One region of the Metabacillus dongyingensis genome, then DNA from elsewhere that is predicted to be linked to it. Evidence: riboswitches for the same ligand, from Rfam matches in the RefSeq annotation. Region 1 holds a riboswitch; each other region holds the start of a gene.
What was found. A riboswitch is a leader RNA that binds a small molecule or an ion and turns the genes downstream of it on or off. The one in region 1 is predicted to bind cobalamin.
Positions count from the first base shown of each region.

Region 1 (5,885 bases):
CATCTGAATTGGCCAGCCCTTGCTCAGGGAATTGATACAATTGCTTTTTACATGGGAGTAGGAAACTTGCCTTATATTTGCAAAAAGTTAATCGAAAATGGAAAAAGTCAGGAAACCCCGGTAGCCGTTATCCAATGGGGGACAACTGAAAAACAGAAAACAGTCACAGGGAGCCTGAATACGATTGAAAAAGAGGCGGAGCTTGCACAAATAAAGCATCCTGCAATCATCCTTGTCGGTGGTGTGGTGAAGTTAAGGGAGAAAATAAAGTGGTTTGAAGAGCTGGAATTATTAAAAGACAATGATAAAAAAAAGGAGGGGGCAGCGTGTCAATCATAACGGAATTAAAAAGCCGCAGGGCAATACGCGACTATCGTGATCAAGCCGTAGAAGACGAAAAGATTAAGGAATTACTGGAAATAGCAACTTGGGCTCCAAACGATCGGATGAGAGAGCCGTGGGGTTTTTATGTCATAAGAGGTGAAGCTAAAAAAAGGTATGAGAAGCTGGCAGAAGAGTTTTTGCAAGAACGTTTTCCAACAAAACCGAATTTAGTACTAAGTTCCCTCAAAGTATTAAAGAACACACCGGTACATATCGTTGTTACTTCTGACATCGTTCCTGAGGATGAAGAAGCGTCCCGAGATAATGAATATGCGGTATGCTGTGCGATTCATTCAATGTGGCTGGCCGCGAAGGATCTGGGATTAGGATTTGTGTGGCGGACAAGAGGCGTGGGGCTTGTTCATGATAAACGGATGTATCAGTTCATTGGTGCGCCTGAGAATAAGAAGATAATAGGGAATATATTTATTGGGTATCCAGATGAAGAGGCTTTAAAGAAGATGAAGACTTCCGCAAGAACATCCTTTGAAGAAAAAACGGTTTGGTTATAGAAAGAAGAGACAATTTTAAGGAAGAACCAACAGGCTGAACCCAATTCTACAATAAGGCAGTCTCTTGTTAGGGAGAAAATAGAGCAAAACCTCCCATCTATTTAAGCGATGTAGATATGTATTTTTGTATCCTTTAATAGTTTGGCTGATGGGAAAAAGGGGTTTTTGGCATGAAGGTGGGAATAGGAAGGTGCAATGGTACGTTTGGCGAACTTGTTCAAGGCGTTTTATGTGAACGCCCATTTTTAATATCGCTGCCTATACCAATTTTAAAGAGCAACGCTGTTTTTATTCCTCATAACAAGATGGGTGAGATTACTGGATCACTCTCAAATACAAAAGCGGTAGAGGCATGCAAAAAGGTGTTTCAATGGTTTGATTTAAAAGGCGGAGGGCATTTGGAGGTTAACTCGAATATTCCGAGGGGTAAAGGATTGGCCAGTAGTTCAGCTGATGTTGTTGCGGCAATGAAGGCTGTTGCGGATAGTTATTCCATACCCTTGTCAGAAGAGGTCATCTCACGGATTTCCAGTGAGATTGAGCCTACTGATGGTGTTATGTATAAAGAGGTGGTTGCATACGACTACATTCATGGACAATTAATAGAGACGCTAGGTCCTTTACCATCCTTCGTTTTGATCGGAATGGATTTAGGAGGAACAATTAATACGCTTGAATTTAACAGACAGCCCAAACGATATAGCAAGGAGGATCAAGCCGTTTTCTCAAAGGCATATGATTTGGTTAAATTAGGAATAGAATTTCAGGATTTGTCTTTTGTTTGTCAAGCAGCGACACTAAGCGCCAGTATAAACCAAAAAATATTGCCAAAACGTTATTTTAGTGAATTTAAAAGCTTTGCTTTAAAGTACGATGGAGGACTTATCATCGCTCACAGCGGCACTGTTCTAGGGGTTTTATTGAATCCGTCTTTTGAGAATATTGGCGAAATTGCAGAAACAATTTCTAAACGTATTATCCAGTTGAGCAATCAGCCTAACATGAAACCTTTCTATTATTTTCATAGATCAGACTGATTAGACTGACTTAATAATTGACAATGAAGTTTTGCGGGATTCCGGAAAATGTAAGATAGTGAAAACTTTTTAGAAAATAGAGGAGAGAAATTTTATGTTTTCTAAAGAAGAAAAAGAATCTGTTTATAAAGTGATTTACAAGAGAAGAGATATTCGAAGCTTTCTGTCTGTCCCTATTTCTAAAGATATTATACATAGAATATTAAACGCTGCTCACCATGCACCTTCAGTTGGATTTATGCAGCCTTGGAATTTCATAATCATTTCATCTGAAAAAATAAAAGAAAAATTAGCTTGGGCAGCAGACAAGGAAAGACGAGCATTAGCTATTCATTATGATGGAGAAAGAGAAACAAGATTTCTTGGTTTAAAAGTAGAAGGTATAAAAGAAGCTCCAATCACAATATGTGTAACTTGCGACCCAGCAAGAGGAGGTTCACATGTATTAGGGAGAAATTCAATTCCTGAAACAGATATTCTTTCAACAGCCTGTGCCATTCAAAATATGTGGCTGGCAGCTTGTGCTGAAGGGCTTGCCTTAGGGTGGGTAAGTTTTTATAAAAAGAATGATATTCGTGACATTTTAGATATCCCTCTTCATATAGATCCTATCGCTCTTCTATCTATTGGTTATACGGATGAATATCCGGAGAAACCTATTTTAGAATTAGCTAATTGGGAAAAAAGGCATCCTTTAGAACAGCTTATCTATGAAAATAAATGGGGGGAAAACAAACATCAGGGTGATTGAAACAATAATTATTTAGAAGTGAAGGTGTCCTAAGGTGGACTTAATAGGGAAATGTGGTGTGAATCCAGAACTTCCCCGCGCACTGTTAAATGGTTTTATTTTATAGGAAGTGCTTAAAGCAGGGTGATGCATAAGTCAGGAGATCTGCCTTTATTATTACTGCGGGAATGGAGAGAGTGCTTTTAAGTGTATCCTTTTTCTCGTTTTAGTTTAAGTTCGCTCATGGTTTAGGTGGGCGTTTTTTATTTGTCTTAATTTCTGCATTTCGAATCAGAGGAGCGTTTTTTGAAGAATGGAGTTGATTTCTATTAATAGTCATAAGCAGGAAGCCATTGGGGGTTACAAACATATAAGCATTGTTATGCTCTTAGTCATTGCTCTTATCACAGTAGTAACGATTGCAGTGATGGTTGGTCCTGTTTCAATTCATCCGGCAACATTTTGGAAAATCATAGCTTATAAAATTCCAATTTTACAAGAATGGATTCCTGTCACATGGTCTAAAGCAGAAGAGAATATCATTTGGAACATTCGTTTTCCAAGAGTGATATTAGGAGTAATTGTAGGCGCCGGGTTAACTATCGCTGGTACAACAATACAAGCTTTGGTTCGGAATTCGTTAGCGGATCCCTATATACTAGGAGTTTCATCGGGTGCATCTGTTGGGGCTACACTAGTCATTATCTTTGGTGCGTTTTCAATGTTTGGACAATATGCATTATCACTTGCTGCATTTTTAGGCTCGCTTCTTTCAGTTGTTCTGGTTTTTCTACTGTCGCAAGTCGGGGGAAGAATTTCAACTGAACGTCTCCTATTAGCTGGAATTTCAGTTTCTATGATTCTATCTGCATTTACAAGCTTCATCGTCATTTCTGCACCTCGTCAAGAAGGGATAAGGGATGCGTTGTTTTGGATGATGGGAAGCTTGGCAGGAGCAAACTGGAAGCACATACCTATACCTTTTGTAATAACAGTTATTGTTTTTATTTTCATTTGGAGCCAGTATCGCTATATGAATTTGCTCTTAATGGGGGAAGAGGCAGCTGTTACTTTAGGGTTGAACGTAGAAGTATTTCGAAAAATATTAATTTTAGTTACTGCACTACTAACAGGGGTTTTAGTTGCTGTCAGTGGAGCCATTGGTTTTATCGGATTAATGATTCCTCATATTGTTCGTCTCATCCTTGGATCTGACCATAAAATGCATATCCCCATCAGTGCTTTAATGGGGTCTGTATTTCTTGTGATGGCTGATTTATTTGCAAGACTTATCATTGCTCCCGAGGAAATGCCAATTGGGATCGTAACAGCTCTTTGCGGTGCTCCATTTTTTATTTGGCTTTTACGCAAGAGTTCATATTCATTTGGAGGAGGGGGCTAAGCATGGATGTTTCAATAAAAGATATTTCAGCTTCTATTGGAAAACGAAAAGTACTTAAAGAAGTTAATCTGAATATTCATTCTGGTGAAGTAGCAGGTATTATTGGTCCAAACGGAAGCGGTAAATCCACTTTATTAAAAAATATGTCTCGTGTGATAAGACCAGATGCTGGTGTTATCACTCTTTCAGGTGAATATATAGATAAAATGTCTTCCCGTAAGTTATCACAGCACCTCGCTATTGTCAGTCAGGAATCACCTGTCACATTTGATTTCACAGTAAGAGAAATTGTATTGATGGGCCGTTCCCCTCACAAAGGCTTTCTTAAAGCAGATACAAAACATGATGAAGACATTATAGACCTGGCCTTAGAAAAGGTTGGAATGCAGGAATTCAAACAGCGGAGTTTTTCTTCATTATCTGGCGGTGAAAAACAACGGGTCATGATTGCAAGAGCTCTTGCACAAGAAGCCAAGGTACTCTTACTTGATGAACCAACCAATCATTTAGATGTACATCATCAAATACAAATTATGGATTTAGTTCAGAAGCTGAAAAACATTACTGTTATTGCAGCATTACATGATTTAAATCTAGCTGCTTATTACTGTGATCGTATATTTGTTATGCACCAAGGAGAAATTGCAGCTTACGGCTCCCCAGAAGAAGTACTGACAAAACAATTATTAAAGGAAATCTTCAGAGTTAATGCAGATATCAATATACATCCATTAACAAAAAAGACACATATTACTTTTTTGTCGGAGAGTCTTTTATATGACTAGATTTCAGAAAAAACATTGTTATAGGAAAAGGAGAGGAAAAAATGAAATTTAAAATAGATAAAATACGAATGGGATTAATGGTTTGTATGCTTCTTTTTATTTCTGGCTGCAATCAACAAACGGAAGTGATCGGAGAACAAGAGAACACCGATATAGCACAAGAAGAAACTGAAAATGAAGTTATAGAAATTAATAATCTGGATCGTAAAATTCAGTTTAGAGAAGCTCCAAAAAGAGCTGTAAGTTTAAATCAGCATATTACTGAAATTATGCTGGCACTTGGACTCGAAGATTCAATGGCAGGAACTGCATATTTAGATGATGAAATTTTACCGGAGCTGAAGGAAAAATACGAAAAGGTTCCTATCCTTGCTGATGAATATCCGAGTCAGGAAGTTTTATTAAAAGCAGAACCTGATTTTGTATATGCAGGCTGGGAAAGTGCATATAAAGAAGAAGCGGTTGGTTCTATAGAGGAACTAGAGAGTTTTGGTATTAAAGCATATCTTCATGAATCGTCAAATATAGTAGCACCTACCATGGATGATGTATTTTCTGACATCAGCAATATAGGAAAAATCTTTCGAGTGGAAGACAGAGCTGAAGAATTAATCACTGCCATTAAGACCGATATGAACGATATCGAAACGAAATTAGGCAACATCGAAGATCCAGTTAACGTATTTGTTTATGATAGCGGTGAAAAAGAGCCATTTACTTCTGCTCAAAACTTTTTAAATAATATTATCACTCTTGCTGGGGGACACAATATTTTTAGCGATATTGAAAAAGGCTGGGCAAGCGTAACTTGGGAAGAGGTTGTGAAACGAAATCCTGAAGTGATTGTCATTATGGACTATGGAAATACGACAGTGGAACAAAAGAAAGCTTATTTGTTAGCACATCCTGCTCTTCAAGATGTATCAGCTATCAAAAACAAGCGTTTTGTGGTTCTTCCGCTAACTGCAGGTGCAGAGGGAATTCGCGGCCCTCAAGCACTTAATACATTAGCAAGGGCATTTTATCCTGAGAAAT
Region 1 covers NZ_CP082944.1:2,747,163-2,753,047, reverse strand. Annotated here, with positions in the region: gene cobA (uroporphyrinogen-III C-methyltransferase) at 1-339, shown strand, start outside; gene K8L98_RS13645 (nitroreductase family protein) at 327-896, shown strand; gene K8L98_RS13640 (GHMP family kinase ATP-binding protein) at 1,067-1,933, shown strand; gene bluB (5,6-dimethylbenzimidazole synthase) at 2,028-2,684, shown strand; cobalamin riboswitch at 2,690-2,850, shown strand; gene K8L98_RS13630 (FecCD family ABC transporter permease) at 2,977-4,065, shown strand; gene K8L98_RS13625 (heme ABC transporter ATP-binding protein) at 4,068-4,850, shown strand; gene K8L98_RS13620 (ABC transporter substrate-binding protein) at 4,892-5,885, shown strand, end outside.

Region 2 (5,885 bases), 650 kb from region 1:
CTGCCGGTCCCAGTCAAATGTTTCAAGAATTCTTTGCTTCAATGTTTTTTGCTTTCTGAAAAAGTCAATGGCAACATGCCTTGCTATAGAAAAAATCCACGTTTTTTCACTGCTTCTGCCTTCAAAGCTGTCATAGGATTTTAAAATGCGGATATATACTTCCTGAACGAGGTCTTCAGCCTGCTCACGATTTTTTACCATATAAAATAAAAATTGAAAAATATCTCCATGATATTTTTCATAGATCCTCTGAAAGGCCTCTTCCATGAATGTACCTCCGATCACACCATTAGTCGATTTTGTTTTATAAAAAGTTACATATTATTCACTATATATCTGTTCAAGAAAAGTTCAAGCGCCCGTTTAGCTCAAGCATGACAGATAAGAATCCGCAAGAAAAGTCCGTTTGTGACTTTTTTGGCGGATTCGTTCTGACACGCATCTAGGCATCGGCGCCGGCTCCGAACGCAGATATCTTTATTATATAATCCACAGCCTTTTGACTTTTATAAATTCCTGAACGTATAAAAAGGAAGGTGCTCCCTTCCTTTATTTCCAGCTATTTTATGATTGTTTAGGCTTCGTAAATACGATTGCGCTTCTTTCGTATTCTACATCTTTAGAGCCAAGCCTCGCATTCGCGACTCTTGCAGCAGCAAAGAAGTAATCTGACAATCTATTCATATATGTTAATACGTGTTCATTAATCTCCGTCTGCTTCTGCAGGGAAACGATGCAGCGTTCAGCTCTTCTGGCTACTGTTCTTGCAATATGTATCGCGGATGCTGCTTGTGTGCCTCCGGGAAGGATAAATCGCTGCAGCGGAGGAGCTTCAGCAGAATAATGATCGATTCTTTCTTCTAAAAATGCAATCATTTCAGCTGTTGTTTTATAGGGATGCTTCTGTTTGCCATGTATAACCGCAAGATCACTGCCGCAATCAAACAGTTCATGCTGGATCTTTTCAAATTCATGATACAAGTCAATCAGTTTTTCTTCATGAAGCCACGTCATGGCAAGTCCGACAAATGAATTTACTTCATCAATTGTGCCGTATGCCTCGACTCTTAAGTCATCTTTGTCGACACGGCCGCCAATTATACTTGTTTTCCCTTTGTCGCCAGTTCTCGTATACAGATTCAATTTTAAGCAGCTCCTTTAGGGTTTAAAATAAAAAGAGCGAATCTAATCGCTCTTTTATTTTACCATTTTTCTTATTGCATTGTTATGCCATAATCCTTCTTATTCAAGTAATACTCAAACGTTTTTCGCATAACAGGATAAAGCAGAAGAAAGAAAATTCCATTTCCGATTGCATGTGCTGTATCAAAAGGCAAGCCTGCAAGGTAATAAGCTAAGCCATGGTCAGTTAATACAAACATATTCAGTGATACAACAAACCCGAAAAGATAACCCGACAATACAGAAATGGGTGTAAAGATGATCAGACGATTTGATTTCACAAATTTGCCTAAAAAACCTGATAATAACGCGAGTGTACCCCATGCGAGCATTTGCCAGATTGTCCATGTTCCCATTCCGAGCAGCAAATTGCTCAAGAAGCAGCCTAATACGGCTACAATCATGCCATTTACAGGACCAATTAGGATTGAAGTAATCAGAATAATCGCTGTCATTGGCTGGACGTTCGGAACAAATTGAAAGGCCATTCGCCCTACAACTGATAAAGCAATCAGCAGGGAAAGCAGACTGATTCTTCTAGTTGTCATAACGTGATCCAGGATTACTCATATTTTCTTAAATCGAACTCTACTTTATCTCCATCTTTCAGCTCGATTTCATTAGCACCAGTCATCGCATCTTCTCCATTTACGATTAAGTGCCAGTAGGTTTTATCCTTATCGCTTGCCATCATTCCATCAATTCCGCTGATGAACCCTCCAGCTTCTTCCACTTCAAAATTCGCTTTCATTGCATCCATCAGAGTCTGCCCTTCTTCAAAAGATACTTCTTTTGAATCAACTTTCTCTGCCATTTCGTTTTTAGTCAGTGTAACAACAGCTTTTGTCTCTTCTGCTTTTTCTCCATTTTCAGCGGCCTGCTCTGATCCCTGAGCTTCCTTCTTCGGCTCCTCTGCTGTATTTCCGCAAGCTGCAAGCAGCGCTAAAAATAAAACAGACAGTAAGCTTAAAAATTTATTCACAACTAATCTCTCCTTCATCTGTATGTAACTATTTGGTGAAACATGAAACCACAAAACAAAAAGCCCATCTGCAGATGGGCTTAATAAACGGCATAATAAGAAACAGATTGTATGCAATGAAACATAAATCCTGCCGTTTCTATGCTCAACCCCCGAAGAATACAAACAATGTAAGAGATTCCGGCAGGTCTACTGACTTTTGCTTCATTCTCCACTTGAACCTTCCCATATAATAAACAGCAAGAGAGCCATCTGATTATATAGTGGTTTAACCAAAGTTTCGTCGGCAAATACAGTTGCGGGGACAGTTCAGGCATTGCACCCGATTCCCTATTAAGCGTAAAGCACCTATATCTCAAAATATACGATTTTTAATTCAGTCTTATTTTACATAAAATGACTCAGGTCTTCAACAGTAATTTTATAAGGCGTTCCTTATGAAACAAGAATTTTCGTCACGTTCTATCAGAAAGATCGCTTTTTCGAGGCAAATAGAAGCTGAATGCTGTACCTTCATTTACCTTGCTGTGTACATTGATCGTGCCGGAATGGGCATCTACGATGTTTTTTGCAATCGCGAGGCCAAGTCCCGTGCCCGAACGGCCTCTCGTTCTTGCTTTATCTGCTTTATAAAACCGTTCAAAGACAAAAGGCAGATCTTCTTCTACAATACCTGTACCTGTGTCTTTTACATCTATTTTCATGCCGCCTGCAACGGTTTGAACATGAATTTCAACAGATCCCCCTTCAAGCGTATGCCTGATCGCATTATCAATAAGATTCGTCAAAACCTGCTCAATTTTATCGGGATCTAAAACAAACTCAGGGTCATCTATCGAAAATGAAGAGGTTAACGTAATTTTTTTGTCCCTTGCAAGTCCCTGGAATTTTCGGTTGATTTTTTCAATAAACTCATGAATCGAGATTCGTTCTAAATTCAGAGAAATGTGACCGGCTTCCATTCTTGCCAGGTCCAGTAAATCGTTAACAAGTCTTCCCATGCGCAGCGATTCATCGTAGATTACCTGTGCAATCTCCTTTTTCTCTTCTTCAGAGCTTGCAATGTCATCGACGATCGCTTCACTGTATCCCTGCAGCATGGCAATCGGCGTTCTCAGCTCATGACTTACATTGGCAATAAAATCCTTCCGCAGCTTATCCAGCCTTCTCTCTTCTGTCATATCTCTGAGAACAGCAACTGCACCCCGAACATATGACTGGTTATAGAGAGGGCTCATAACCATCACCCAGCTTCTGCCCTGCAGATTGACCTCGACTATGTGTTCTCTCTCTGTGCTGACAACTCTTTGAAATAATTCTTTTGCTACTGGAGGGATTTCCTCTCCCTCATTAATTTGCATTTTTTGTTCGTAGTACCAGGACTGAAGAAACCGTTCAGCAGGGGGATTGGTGACGAGAATCGTCCCGTCAATATTCAGCGTAATGACTCCATCTGCCATACTGCTTAAAATACTGGTTAAATGTTCTTTTTCCTGGTTGAGTGCATTGATATTGAATTTCAGCTGCCTGCCCATTTGATTAAACGCGACGGCAAGCTCGCCAATTTCGTCATGACTTAAAATCGGCACCTTCGTATCAAATTTTCCTCGTGTAAGCTCCTGCGTTACTTCCCGCATTTTTCTGAGCGGATAAGTGATTCTTGTTGATAGAAAGAATGCGAATATCGTTGTTAATACAATGGCAATACCTGCCGCAAGCAGAATATATTTTGTCGTATGCTTTGTTGTTTCATGAACAGCAAGCAGCGACTGCGACATAAACACTGCCCCGTTTTCTCCATTTTTCAGCTCATAGGGTACGCCGACGACCAGCACTTCCTCGTTATTATCCGAACTGATCTGCTGCTCAATGGAGAGTTGGGTGAGCTTGCTGACATTTTTTTGATCTGCAAATACTTTAGACAGCTCGCTGTCATTCTGAATATCCTCCATTTCAAAAACAGGGGTACTGTCAAATTTCTTTGGTGAAAACCAGTATTTGTTCTGATCTTCCACGATGATGATGCTTGTAAGCTCATCGGCCAGTTCCCATGAGATTGACCTCGCCAGTTCTTGATCTTCATGTTTTTCAAGAATAACAGAGATTTTGTTGGCTAATTGTGTAAGCTCCCGTTTGGCCTCGTCCACATGATAATTTTCAATGAATTCCAGAAGTAGCACAGTCAGAATTAATAAAACAAATGAAACGAGCAATAAAATGGTAAACCACAGTTTACCGACAACGCTTTTCCAAAACATCATTCACTGCCTACCTCAAATTTGTATCCAACTCCCCATACAGTCACAATCATGGCAGCTGCATCCGGTGATACCTTGCTCAGTTTTTCTCTCAGGCGTTTTACATGTGTATCAACTGTACGCAGATCACCAAAGAACTCGTATTGCCATACTTCTTTTAATAATTTCTCGCGGTCGTATACTTTGTCCGGTGTTTTTGCGAGGAAATAAAGCAGCTCATATTCTTTAGGAGTTAAACTGACCTCTTTGCCGTCTGCAAGCACCCGGTGTGCATCGTGATCAATAGAAAGATGCGGGAACACGATAACATTTTTAGCTTTCGTTTCTGTTTTCAGGAATGATGTTGTCGAAGAGCGTCTAAGAAGTGCTTTCACTCGCAGAACGACTTCTCTTGGACTGAAAGGCTTTACGATGTAATCATCTGTTCCGACTTCAAAGCCCTGAACCCTGTTTACCTCTTCACCTTTTGCCGTAAGCATAATGATCGGAGTGGCTTTTTTCAGGCGCAGCTGTCTGCAAACTTCAATCCCATCGAGTCCGGGCATCATTAAATCAAGCAGGATTAAGTCATATTCTGCAGACAATGCCATTTCAAGAGCATCACTGCCGTTGTCAGCTTCTTCAATTTGATAGTTTTCTCTTTCTAAATACATTTTCAAAAGTCTTCTGATTCTGTCTTCATCGTCAACGACCAGGATTTTATAGTTCATGTTGTTTTCCATCTTGCTTCTCCTCCTTCAAGTACCCAATACGATTATCTTACCAAAAAACCTTCACTTTATATGAGTGAAGGCTCTCTTGATAAAAAAAGTACAAGCAACCGTTTAGCTTCTGCAGGAAAATCCGGGTTTGACTTTTCCTGCAGATTTGTGCTGGGGCGATGGACCTGCATACCAATGCGAAAAACTTTATACTTTCTTTTCTCTTAAAGAAAAACTCTTATTAACTATGCGTAAGAATGCAGACCGGCAATCACCAGATTGACAAAAATTAAATTAAACATGATGATGGCAAAGCCAATAACTGCAAGCCATGCTGATTTTTCTCCCTGCCATCCTTTTGAAAGACGCAAATGCAGGTAGGCTGCATAGAAAAGCCAGGTAATTAATGCCCATACTTCTTTAGGGTCCCAGCCCCAAAAGCGTGTCCAGGCGATTTGAGCCCATATCATTGCAAAAATGAGCGCTCCCAGAGTGAATACCGGAAATCCAATTGTAACAGATCGATATCCGATTTCATCTACTAAATCGAGGTTGACGTTTTTGGTGAGTGGCTGCAGGAAAGCTGAGATTCGCTTTCTCAAGATTAACCGGATCGCTCCGTATAATAATAATCCGGTGCCAATTGACCAAATGACAGTATTCAGCTTTCTCGCAGAAATAAGAGCGGGAACTTCAACAAGAGCTTCCATTTTGCCTTCTGTTAAAAGTTCGCCTTTATGAGGGCCTACCAGAGCAGGCATA
Region 2 covers NZ_CP082944.1:3,392,260-3,398,144, forward strand. Annotated here, with positions in the region: gene sigX (RNA polymerase sigma factor SigX) at 1-267, opposite strand, end outside; gene K8L98_RS16725 (cob(I)yrinic acid a,c-diamide adenosyltransferase) at 565-1,143, opposite strand; gene K8L98_RS16730 (ECF transporter S component) at 1,215-1,730, opposite strand; gene K8L98_RS16735 (DUF4430 domain-containing protein) at 1,745-2,164, opposite strand; cobalamin riboswitch at 2,330-2,531, opposite strand; gene K8L98_RS16740 (ATP-binding protein) at 2,620-4,425, opposite strand; gene K8L98_RS16745 (response regulator transcription factor) at 4,422-5,144, opposite strand; gene ccsB (c-type cytochrome biogenesis protein CcsB) at 5,369-5,885, opposite strand, start outside.
Region 2: another riboswitch for cobalamin. It lies ahead of K8L98_RS16735 (DUF4430 domain-containing protein); the one in region 1 lies ahead of K8L98_RS13630 (FecCD family ABC transporter permease).

Region 3 (5,885 bases), 1.8 Mb from region 1:
CCATAAATGCCTTGATCATTAAGTCGTGTATTATCGGTGCATGCGATACCTCAGCAAATTTTACCTCCAAGTTAAATCCCTCCCTTTTATGTTATAAATATACAATTGATTGTATATTTAATCAACGGAGAGATATAACTTTACTATCTAAAAATTCCTCTCTTATTCAAGAATATAGCCCGATTGTGAATGGAGTGCTTCTTACATTGCGATTTGCTGTTTTGCACCTCTGACCAGAACCCGTTACTAGTTAAGCTTGCTCTTTCTTTTTATTGGGCTTCTCATTCTTTGTAAGGGTAAAGTCATTCAATTTCTCCTATAACCCGCATCAGCACTCCTTCAGTCTTCAATCCAGCAAAGCTGCTTCAGCTGTCTTACTCTATTGTGTCTCTTTAGTGACTTATGGAAAAAAAAAGCGTTCATTGGCAAGTATTATACCGGTTTCCGCAAGTGAAAATTGTATTCATGAAAGGAAAAGTCCATATTAGGCAGCTATATAATATTTCTCATTGAACAGAGGACTAATTGCTTACTAATTTCTCCAGTTGACATAAGTTAATAGATTGATATAATACTTTTATGCGCAAAAGCATAAAAGCGTTTAAGTATAAAAGGAAGGAATTAGAATTAATGAATCATCCAAAAACTGTTTCATTTGCATCATCAGTTATGATTTTCATATCCATGATTGCCATTATACTGATTAGTTTATTTTATTTAAAAACAGAGCCGCACTTGCCGCTTATGCTTTGTCTCGTCCTTTTAAGCGGAATTGCTCTCATCTATAAGTTTTCCTGGAAAGAAATTGAAGAAGGTCTTGTTAAGGGAGTTCAGTCAGGTGTACAGCCTATTATCATTTTGGCTTTAATTGGAATTTTGATTGGTGCCTGGATGTTCAGCGGAACGATTCCAACTGTTATGGTTTATGCATTAAATCTGATTGAACCAGGATCGCTGCTCATTCTCTCGCTTATTTGCTGTACGATTATTTCATTATTGGTTGGAAGCAGCTTTACAACAGTCAGTACAGTTGGAGTTGCTCTAATGGGAGTTGCTGTTGCCGCTGGGATTCCTGCCCCATGGGCTGCGGGAGCGGTTATTTGCGGAGCATGCTTCGGAGATAAGATGTCGCCAATGTCTGATACGACAAACTTTTCAGCAGGTGTTTCATCAGTCAATATTTTTACGCACATTCGTCATATTTCTAAAACAACAGGCCCTGCCTTTTTAATCACAGCCATTATTTTTTGGTATTTAGGGACAACTTTAACCATAAATGCTGCAACCTTGGCTAATATTGAGGAAATCATTTCTGTGATGCAGCAGCATGTGCAGATAAGTGCTTGGACGTTAATCTCTCCCCTTATAGTGATTGTTCTCGCTATGACAAGAGTTCCCGTCATTCCTGCTCTTGCAGTTGGAGTTGCCACGGCATGTGCAACTGGAATCTTATTTCAGGATCATGCCACTTTTGCCCAATTCTTAAATGTTCTTCAAAACGGCACAACTTTCAGCATTGAACAAGAAATGGTTCAAAATATGCTGAATCGCGGCGGTCTGCAGTCCATGATGTGGTCCATCTCACTTATCATGATCGCCTTTGCTTTAGGTGGATTAATGGACAAGCTGCAGTTGATTCAAACACTTTTGAACGGTTTGATACGTCGGGTAAAAACAAAGGGCCAGCTTATCCTTGCAACGGTTTCTTCTTCAATAGGAGTCAATTTAGTTACAGGTGAGCAATACTTATCCATTTTTATTCCCGGTCAATCCTACAAGGGAGTTTATGAAAAACTGAATATCAATAAAAAATATCTATCAAGATCCCTTGATGATGGCGGTACACTCTTCAATCCATTAGTTCCATGGGGGGTCAGCGGAGCCTTTTTCGCACAGACTCTTGGTGTTGACGCCATCGTATACATCCCATTTGCATTATTTTTATGTCTTTCTCCTTTGTTCAGCATTTTGTACGGGTTTCTTCCTGAACGTAAAAATAACGGGAAACCAAACTTAGAATCAATTGCATCATAATAAAAAAAGGAAAGAGCTATAGCTCTTTCCTTTTTTATTATGATCCTGAAAATCTTAATCTATCATTTCCTCAAACAATCGCTGAAGTTCTCTCGTAACCGGACCCGGTACTCCCCCATTGACTTTCATTGAGTCAATCTCAATAACTGGAATGACTTCACTGGTTGTTGAAGTAATAAAAGCTTCATCAAGGTTTACAAGATCATCTGCTTTGATCATTTCTTCGATTAGCGTTAAACCGTTTTTTTCACACAGTTCAACGACCTTCATCCGTGTGATGCCATTTAAAATCAAGTTATTGGCAGGATGAGTATAAATCACACCGTTCCTTACTCCGTAAAAATTGGATGAAGAGCCTTCCGTTATATGCTTGCCCCTGTGCAGCAGAGCCTCATATGCACCATTTTCAAAAGCTTCCTGCTTTGCAAGGACATTCCCCAGCAAATTCAAACTTTTAATGTCACATCGGAGCCAGCGGACATCCTCCATCAAATGCAGTTTAATTCCTTTTTCCTGTTCTGCTGCAGGTTTTGAACAGGGAATTGGATAGGCCACAATTTGAGGCTTAACGTCTTGCCCGGGGAAAAGGTGCTTCCTCCCTGTTACGCCCCGTGTGATTTGCATATAGACCGCGCCGTCCTGCACTTGATTTTTCCGAAGCAGCTCATTAAGCATCGCCGTTAATTCCTCTGCTGTATTCTGCAGTACAATCTTAATCTCTTTTGCACTTCTGACAAATCGCTCCATATGCTCTTTCATCGCAAAATATGAGCCATTATATACTCTAATAACCTCGTACACACCATCCCCGAATTGATATCCTCTATCCTCAAAGTCAATGGATACTTCGTTTTTCTGTTTAAATTCACCGTTTAAAAGTATGTACATATGAAGGCTCCTTTATTTAGATTGAAAGCTGTTTTCAAAAATAAATCGGATCGAATAAATGTGATTGAATGAAAAACTTCCTCTCCCTATGTTATGATGAAACACGCTGGTCTGTAAAATGGTTTTACATTTTTATTTGAATTTCAGAAGATTTAAGTTGAAATTTCTTTTCCTGTCCATTATGATGAAATTAGCCAAGAACACAACATATTGATATTTAATCAAAACTACAATACTACATATTGAAAAACAACAGCGAGCAAAGGTGCCAATTTATTGGCTTAAAAGGGAATCCGGTGCAAATCCGGAACTGTCCCCGCAACTGTAAGTGTGACGAACTGGGATTACCACTGTACGAGATTGAAGTATGGGAAGGACTCAGCGAAGAATGATCACAAGTCAGGAGACCTGCCATTTGATTGCTAGATAGTTTCGAATTCTTCGGGGACTGAGGAGATGGAACGATGGTTAATAACAGGACTGCTTTCACCCTGTTATTCTATCGTTTGATCCGCTCATGATCCCATGAGCGGATTTTTTTTAGGCATAAAAATTCAGGCTCCCCGTTCAGAACTAGAAGCTGATAATGGCGCTTGCGCTTTTTTATTATTTTTTAGGAGGATGTCAAATGGCAACCACAATGGCAACTATTATTTTTAATGAACTTACACTTGAGAAATCCCCATTTTCAGAAAAACGGATTAAGAATTTCATAGATGAAATCGGACACGACTTTAAAGAGCTTGACCTGGATGATTACAGCACAAGAATCATCCAAAGCATCGATGGCCGCAGTGAATATACAACATCCCAAATCTCCAATCTCCTTATTCTCGAAGGCCTCTCCAATATTAGTGAGCTTGAGCCTCAATGGACTTACTTTTGTGCTCGCATTTATCTAAGAAAGCTTTATAAGGAAGCTGCATTCAACCGCAATCAGCATAATGGATATGATTCGTTTGTGAACTTAATCCAAACACTCACTGATAAGGGCATATACAGTCCGCATTTGCTTAACGCCTATTCACATGAAGAAATAGAAAGCCTCTCTTCCATCATTCAGCCGGAAAAAGACAAGCTGTTTACATATATTGGACTTCGCACTCTGTCTGACCGCTACTTAGCAAGAGATTTTGATAAAAAAATATTTGAACTGCCTCAGGAACGTTATTTGGTCATTGCCATGACGCTAATGGCCAATGAAAAGACAGAGCACCGTCTGCAGCTTGTCAAAGAAGCTTACTGGGCCCTCAGCAATTTGTACATGACCGTTGCTACACCGACGCTTTCAAATGCCGGCAAGCCTGTTGGCCAGCTGTCGAGCTGTTTTATAGATACAGTAGATGATAGTCTGCAAGGAATCTTTGACAGCAATACAGATATTGCAAATCTTTCAAAATCAGGCGGAGGCATCGGAGTTTATTTAGGAAAAATCCGCAGCCGCGGAAGTGACATCAAAGGCTTTAAAGGGGTCTCATCCGGTGTCATCCCATGGATGAAGCAGCTGAATAATACGGCAGTAAGTGTAGACCAGCTCGGTCAAAGGAAAGGAGCCATCGCTGTCTATTTGGATGTGTGGCATAAAGATATCTTTTCATTCCTGGATTCAAAGCTGAATAATGGCGATGAGCGTTTAAGAACTCATGACTTATTTACAGGTGTCTGCTTGCCGGATCTTTTCATGGAGCAGGCGGAAAACCGCGGCGACTGGCATTTATTTGATCCGCATGAAGTCCGTAAAGTGATGGGGTATTCCTTAGAAGATTTTTACGATGAAGGAAAAGGTTTCGGCTCCTTCCGCGATAAGTATTGGGAATGCGTCAATCATCCTGATCTATCTAAACAAACCGTACCTGCTATTGAAATTATGAAAGGCATCATGAAAGGCCAGCTTGAATCAGGCACCCCATTCATGTTTTATCGTGATGAAGTGAATCGCAGCAATCCGAATTCACATAAGGGCATGGTCTATTGCAGCAATCTGTGTACAGAGATAACTCAAAATCAGAGCGCAACGACAATGGATGAGCAATTCACAGAAGACGGAAAAATCATCACCGTTAAAACGCCGGGTGATTTTGTTGTCTGCAATCTGTCATCTATTAATCTTGCAAGAGCTGCCGCTGATGAAGTGCTTGAGCGTCTTATTACCATCCAGGTCAGAATGCTCGATAACGTGATAGATCTGAATGACATACCTGTGATGCAGGCTAAACTCACCAATCAGAAATACCGTGCAGTCGGCCTTGGAACATTCGGCTGGCATCACCTGCTTGCTTTAAAACGTCTGAAATGGGAAGACGAAGAAGCCGTACAGTATGCTGACAAGTTATATGAAGAGATTGCCTTTTACACGATCCAGGCAAGTATGAAGCTTGCTGCTGAAAAAGGAGCCTATCCAGTTTTTGAGGGATCAAAATGGCATACCGGAGAGTATTTCGAAAGCAGAGATTACACTTCGGAAAATATGCCATGGGATGAATTAAAACAGCAGGTTATGGAAAAAGGGCTTCGCAACGGCTACTTGATGGCTGTGGCGCCAAATGCTTCTACCTCCATTCTTGCTGGCAGTACAGCGAGCATCGATCCAATTTTCCAAAAAATGTACTCTGAAGAGAAAAAGGATTATAAAATACCTGTTACTGCTCCAGATTTAAATGCCGAAACCACATGGTACTATAAGTCAGCCTATTTCATTGATCAAATGTGGAGCATCAGGCAGAATGCCGCAAGACAAAAGCATATTGATCAATCGGTTTCGTTTAATTTTTATGTACAGAACACGATAAAAGCAAAAGAATTGCTGAACTTGCACCTATCAGCCTGGAAGGCAGGTTTAAAGACCACCTATTATGTCCGGTCTACTTCAAGTGCCATAGAAGACTGTGAGTCTTGCGCGAGCTAAAAGGAGAGAAAAATCATGACACATTCATTGAAAGCAAGGTCAATTATGGATGCAGGGG
Region 3 covers NZ_CP082944.1:898,751-904,635, reverse strand. Annotated here, with positions in the region: gene K8L98_RS04585 (GNAT family N-acetyltransferase) at 1-70, opposite strand, end outside; gene nhaC (Na+/H+ antiporter NhaC) at 631-2,034, shown strand; gene dat (D-amino-acid transaminase) at 2,089-2,922, opposite strand; cobalamin riboswitch at 3,170-3,352, shown strand; gene K8L98_RS04570 (ribonucleoside-diphosphate reductase subunit alpha) at 3,551-5,827, shown strand; gene K8L98_RS04565 (ribonucleotide-diphosphate reductase subunit beta) at 5,843-5,885, shown strand, end outside.
Region 3: another riboswitch for cobalamin. It lies ahead of K8L98_RS04570 (ribonucleoside-diphosphate reductase subunit alpha); the one in region 1 lies ahead of K8L98_RS13630 (FecCD family ABC transporter permease).

Region 4 (5,885 bases), 230 kb from region 1:
AAGTGAACAAACGATAGACGGAGATCCTGTTAAAGCTCTTGATGATATGTCCCTGCAGCAGCTGATTAAACATGAAATAAGGAATCCAAACTCTCCAATTTTTGAGGAGGGCTGCAGCAAAATCATGGGGATGCTAATAGATAGAAGGGGCCCTGAACGATTACTGGATTTTTATCTGCGTGTAGGCCCTTATGGAGAACATTTCGGAAAAAATCCCGATGGGTTAAGCTTATCCAAGCTTCAGGCTCATCCCCACGGCATCGATTTAGGTGCACTGCAGCCGAGGATTCAAGAAATCCTTCAAACTCTTTCAGGAAAAATCGAATTGGCTGCACCTTTATTAATAGAGGATGTAAAGCGACTGCGTAAAATGATGAAAGAGTCAAAACCTGATACATTGCTATTAGTAGGGAGAAGAGATTTGCGCAGCAATAATTCTTGGATGCATAATCTTCCTGTACTCGTAAAAGGAGAAAACCGCTGCACGCTTTGGGTTCATTCTGTAGATGCGGGACAATTGAAGCTGCTAAAAGGGGATAAAGCTATAGTGAAATCCCGTACAGGAAAAGTAGAAGTGATCGTACACGTTACTGAAGACATTATGCCTGGAACGGTGAGCCTGCCTCATGGATGGGGCCATAGCCTAACTGGAACTCGTCTGCAGACAGCAAGCAAACATGCTGGTGTAAATGTTAATCTTTTAACGGATGAACAAGTAATAGATAAGCTTTCCGGAAACGCTGTCCTTAATGGGGTACCTGTAATGATTGAAAAAAAAGACTAAAGGTATGTCAAATATGACTTACCTTTTTTTGCTTTGTGTGTGAATCTAACTAATTTTAAAAAGGATTACTTTTCCTCATTAAAGAACTCGTTATTAAAAAGATCATAAGCTTCATCTTCCGTTTTATCCTTTTCATGCAGGGAGGAACCCGAGCAGCTGTTTTTTCTTCTGCGATTTAAGTCTTTAAATTCTGCTTCAAGAAATTCTGCCTGATGGTGTGAGAGCTTAATCGTTACTTCATTGTTATTTTCATCTGCAGCTTTCAAAAGAACATAGCTATCTACAGAATCACGTAATGTGACATTGCTGAGTGTCAAATTCATATTGTTCAGTTCATATCTTGCTTTCATAGCTGAAAGGAACCTCCAGTGGTCATTTAGATTATATATACTATTTTATAGGTATGGAAAGAAAAGCACAACGAAGCTGATGAATTAATGAAAGAGAACAAGCGAAAGACTCTGCTGGACAAAATGTAACATTTCATCATTATTCTTTTTACATAACGAAACATGTAATAAGAGGATTTTTCCTATACTATTAATACAGAATATTCTACTAATTATTAAGGAGGAATATTTTTGGCTGATAAAACTCTGACAATAAACAAAGCACGGCTTGAAGAAAGAATAAATGCCCTTGCACAGATAGGAAAAATCAGTGAGACCGGAGTTTGCAGGCTTGCCCTGTCTCCAGAAGACAAAGAAGCAGTCGAAACAGTAAAAGGCTGGATGGAAGAAGCAGGATTAACAGCAAGAATTGATCACTTTGGAAATTTAATCGGACGGCTTGAAGGAAGGAATCCTGAAGCTCCCGTATTAATGATTGGTTCACATATTGATTCACAGCCGTATGCAGGCAGATTTGACGGTGTAATCGGTGTTTTAGGTGCACTGGAGGCCGCTCAAACATTGAAAGAGCTGAATATTACTCCCAATATGCCAATTGAAATCGTCGCATTTTGTGATGAAGAGGGCTGCCGTTTTAATAAAGGGTTGTTTGGAGTAAGGGGTATCCTCGGCAAACTGGAAGAAGGGGAGTTAGACCGGACAGATAAAAGTGGAATCACTCGAAAAGAGGCATTGATTGAATTTGGATGTGATCCCGAAAAATTTAAGGACTCAGAATATCCTTCTGGAGGCATTTCCGCATTTATAGAGCTCCACATTGAACAAGGGCCGATTCTTGAAGCAAAAGATACACCTGTTGGAATCGTTACAGGAATATCAGGACCATTATGGCTGACGGTAGAACTTGAGGGCTTTGCAGGACACGCAGGATCTGTTCCCATGCATATGAGGCAGGATGCGCTTGTAGGAGCTGCAAAAATTGTTGTTGCCCTTAATGAATTAACAAGCGAGGATGTCACTGCGCCTACAGTCGGTACAGTCGGAAGCATGAAAATCTTCCCAGACTCGCGAAATATCATTCCGGAAAAAGTCAGCTTTACAATTGATTTAAGAGATATTGAGATTGAAAGACGCGATTTTATTGAAAATCTGCTGAGAAAAAAAATCCACACAATTTCTGAACTGCATGGATTAACTTATACCATTTCAGAAGATACAAATAGTGAACCGCGGTATTGCTCTGAAAGAATCATGAAGATAATGAAAAATGAGAGTTCACATATCGGACTGAATCCGATTGAATTGATGAGCGGACCTTTTCATGATTCATTAGCGATGTCGTACGAATGTGAGTATGGGATGATCTTTGTCCGCTGTAAAGACGGTATCAGCCATAATCCTAAAGAGTATTCAACGATGGAGGATATCTCAATTGGAACGGAGCTATTATACAGAACGGCTATGAAAATGGCTTTAGATTAAATAATGAAAATAGTAATGGTAAAGCTATATAAAGAGCGCCAAAGTGGATAATTATTCATTTTGGTGTTTTTTGATAGAAAAATACCGGCCTTTAGAAGCAACTTGATGTATTTTAATACATCCATGTCAAATAAGGCAGCAATTTCTTTTGACTTAAGATTCCTTATGAATCATAATCAAAATGGAAAAAGTCAGACAAAGAATACATAAAAAAGATTGAAAGCGGTGTATCGAAATGAAGAAAAAAATTGCTCTATCATGGAGCGGCGGCAAAGATGGCTGTATGGCACTGCATATGCTCATTGGCCAAGGTCATGAAATTGCATGTCTTATAACCACTGTACCTATTGAGCTAGAGAGAACGTTCGGACATGGCGAGAAAATGGAAGCAATACTAAAACAAAGCGAAGCCTTAGGTATTCCTGTGCATTTTATTAGATGCACATTTAAGGGATATACTCAAAGTTTTATAGACTCACTTAAAGATTTGAAGAATAAATATCAACTTACTAGCGCAGCTTTCGGAGATTTATATCTTGATGAACACCGCAGCTGGGGAGAAAATACGGCAGACTCAGCTGGCTTAGAAGCACTGTATCCGTTATGGATGAAGAAGGATGAAGCTGCGCAAGCCCTTCAAGATTTTGCAGATAGCGGATACAAAGCAGTCATCATCAGAACTCAGGATAATGTGCTTGATGACACATGGCTCGGCCAGGAAATTGATCAGCAGCTAATAGAAAGAATGAAGTCCACACCGATATGTCCAATGGGTGAGGCAGGAGAGTATCATACCTTTGTGTATGATGGGCCGCTATTTAAAAGACTGATCAAACTGCAATTTGGCGAGAGAATTCAAATGGAAACAACAACTCGCCTGGAGCTGGAGGATTTAAGCCTAATCGAGAAATAGCCTGACTTAATGAGTTCATTTTCAGCTACAAAAAAGAAGTTGATGACATTTCCAGATTTATAGATTACAATGAACAAAAAATATGATTTCTTTAAAAGTGCCTGATGAGATCAGGATAATAGGGAAACCGGTCAGAATCCGGTGCAGCCCCCGCTACTGTAAGCGCAGATTCAGTTGAAACGCCACTGACTTTTCAAGTTGGGAAGGTTCAATAGAAAATGAAGCGCAAAGCCAGGAGACCTGCTTTTAATGATTGATTGCTTGTTTTTCGGTGGGAAGAATAAGTCAGGTACCCTTAGTGTGTATGACTTTGCTTATTAAAGGCCTTGACTGACTTCCATTCAGTTCAAGGTCTTTTTTATGTTTATAGACGAAAAGAGGAGATGAGTGAATGACAGGGAAAGATCAAAAAGGAAGATTGCTTGTTTATACGGGTAATGGCAAAGGAAAAACAACAGCATCCATCGGTCTTGCTGTCCGTGCGATTGGAAGAGGTATGAAAGTATCCATCCTGCAGTTTATAAAATCACCTGAGAGAACCTACGGTGAAAAAAACGTGCTTGAAAAACTCAACGGTGCTGAAATCCATCAGCTTGGAGCAGGATTCACTTGGACTAAAACACCAGATGTGCACCGGAAAGCTTTAAAATCAGCCTGGCAAATCGCCAAGGAAAAGATTTTGAGCGGAGAGTATGATGTCGTCATTCTTGATGAAATCAATAATGCGCTTGCTATTCATACGTTTCCGATCGATGACGTGCTGCCTATTGAGGATGTCATACATACGATTCAAAACCGCCCAAATCATGTTCATATTGTTTTGACAGGAAGAGATGCAAAGGATGAAATAAAGGAAATCGCTGACCTTGTGTCTGTTATCAATGTGGAAAAGCATTACTACGAAGAAGGTGTAGATGCCATCTATGGAATTGAATACTAATGAGCCAAAATCATTAAAACTGATGATTCAGGGTACACACTCAGACGCTGGAAAAAGCATGTTCGTTACGGCACTATGCCGGATATTTCGAGAGGACGGCTATAGAACAGCGCCTTTTAAATCACAAAATATGGCTCTGAATTCTTACATTACCAGTGATGGCAAGGAAATAGGCAGAGCTCAGGGAATTCAGGCCGAAGCTGCCGGAATTGAAGCCACAACTGATATGAATCCGATCCTAATTAAACCTTCAAAAGATATGGAGTCTCAGGTCGTTTTTCACGGGAAGCCCTATGCAAATATGAAGGCATCCGAGTACAGAGAGGACTTTTTCCAATTAGGTCTTGAGGCGATTAGAGAATCGCTGATGAAACTGTCGGACAAATACGAGGTCATTGTGATAGAAGGAGCAGGTTCTCCTGCAGAGGTTAATTTAAATGACCGAGAGCTTGTCAATATGAGAGTAGCAGCAATTGCAGAAGCTCCAGTGATTTTAATCGGAGATATTGACAAAGGAGGCGTTTTCGCCAGTCTGGTCGGGACCCTTCAGCTCATTAGCGAGTGTGACCGGAAGCGGATTATAGGTGTCATCATCAATAAATTCAGAGGGGACCTTTCACTGCTTCAGCCGGGATTGGACTGGTTTGAAGAATATACGGGGCTGCCGGTACTTGGAGTTGTTCCATTTTTGCCTGACCTTGAAATAGATGGGGAAGATTCCCTTGTTTTAAGCCAGTATTCAAATGGTACCAATCACGATGCAGAACTTGACGTAGCTGTTCTTTCATATCCGAGATTATCCAACTTTACAGATATCGATCCGTTAAGACTGGAGCCTGATGTGAATATCCGTTTTGTTAAAAAAGCTGTGCATTTTGGAAATCCTGATCTCATTATTTTGCCTGGAACCAAAAACACAGCTGAAGACCTGCTGTTTCTTAAGCAAACAGGACTCTTTGACAAAATAAGATCTGCTTATGAAAAAGGAACTCAACTAGCAGGCATTTGCGGAGGCTATCAAATGCTCGGCGAAAAGCTGATGGATCCAAACGGCGTTGAATCAGATCATCAGGAACTTGGTGGACTTGGTATTTTCCCTGTAAATACAACCATCTTATCCGAAAAGAAAACCATCCGCTCTGAGGGCTATTGCTCACTAAAAGATTTTGGCAGAATTTCTTTATCAGGGTATGAGATCCATATGGGACAAACAGCATCAACAAGGAAAGCAGAACCTTTTTCAGTCCTCTCCGGAACAGAGGAAGGCTGTACCGCTCGAGATGGCCAGGTGTTCGGCACGTACTTGCATGATGTTTTTCATAACGATGAATTCAGATGGCTTTATTTGAATAAGCTCCGTCAGAAAAAAGGCCTGAAGCCGATTGAGCGCTCGCTCCGCTTTCGTGCTTTTAAAGA
Region 4 covers NZ_CP082944.1:2,514,638-2,520,522, reverse strand. Annotated here, with positions in the region: gene K8L98_RS12545 (molybdopterin-dependent oxidoreductase) at 1-784, shown strand, start outside; gene K8L98_RS12540 (hypothetical protein) at 850-1,134, opposite strand; gene K8L98_RS12535 (M20 family metallo-hydrolase) at 1,366-2,616, shown strand; gene K8L98_RS12530 (Dph6-related ATP pyrophosphatase) at 2,852-3,529, shown strand; cobalamin riboswitch at 3,608-3,791, shown strand; gene cobO (cob(I)yrinic acid a,c-diamide adenosyltransferase) at 3,921-4,469, shown strand; gene K8L98_RS12520 (cobyric acid synthase) at 4,453-5,885, shown strand, end outside.
Region 4: another riboswitch for cobalamin. It lies ahead of cobO (cob(I)yrinic acid a,c-diamide adenosyltransferase); the one in region 1 lies ahead of K8L98_RS13630 (FecCD family ABC transporter permease).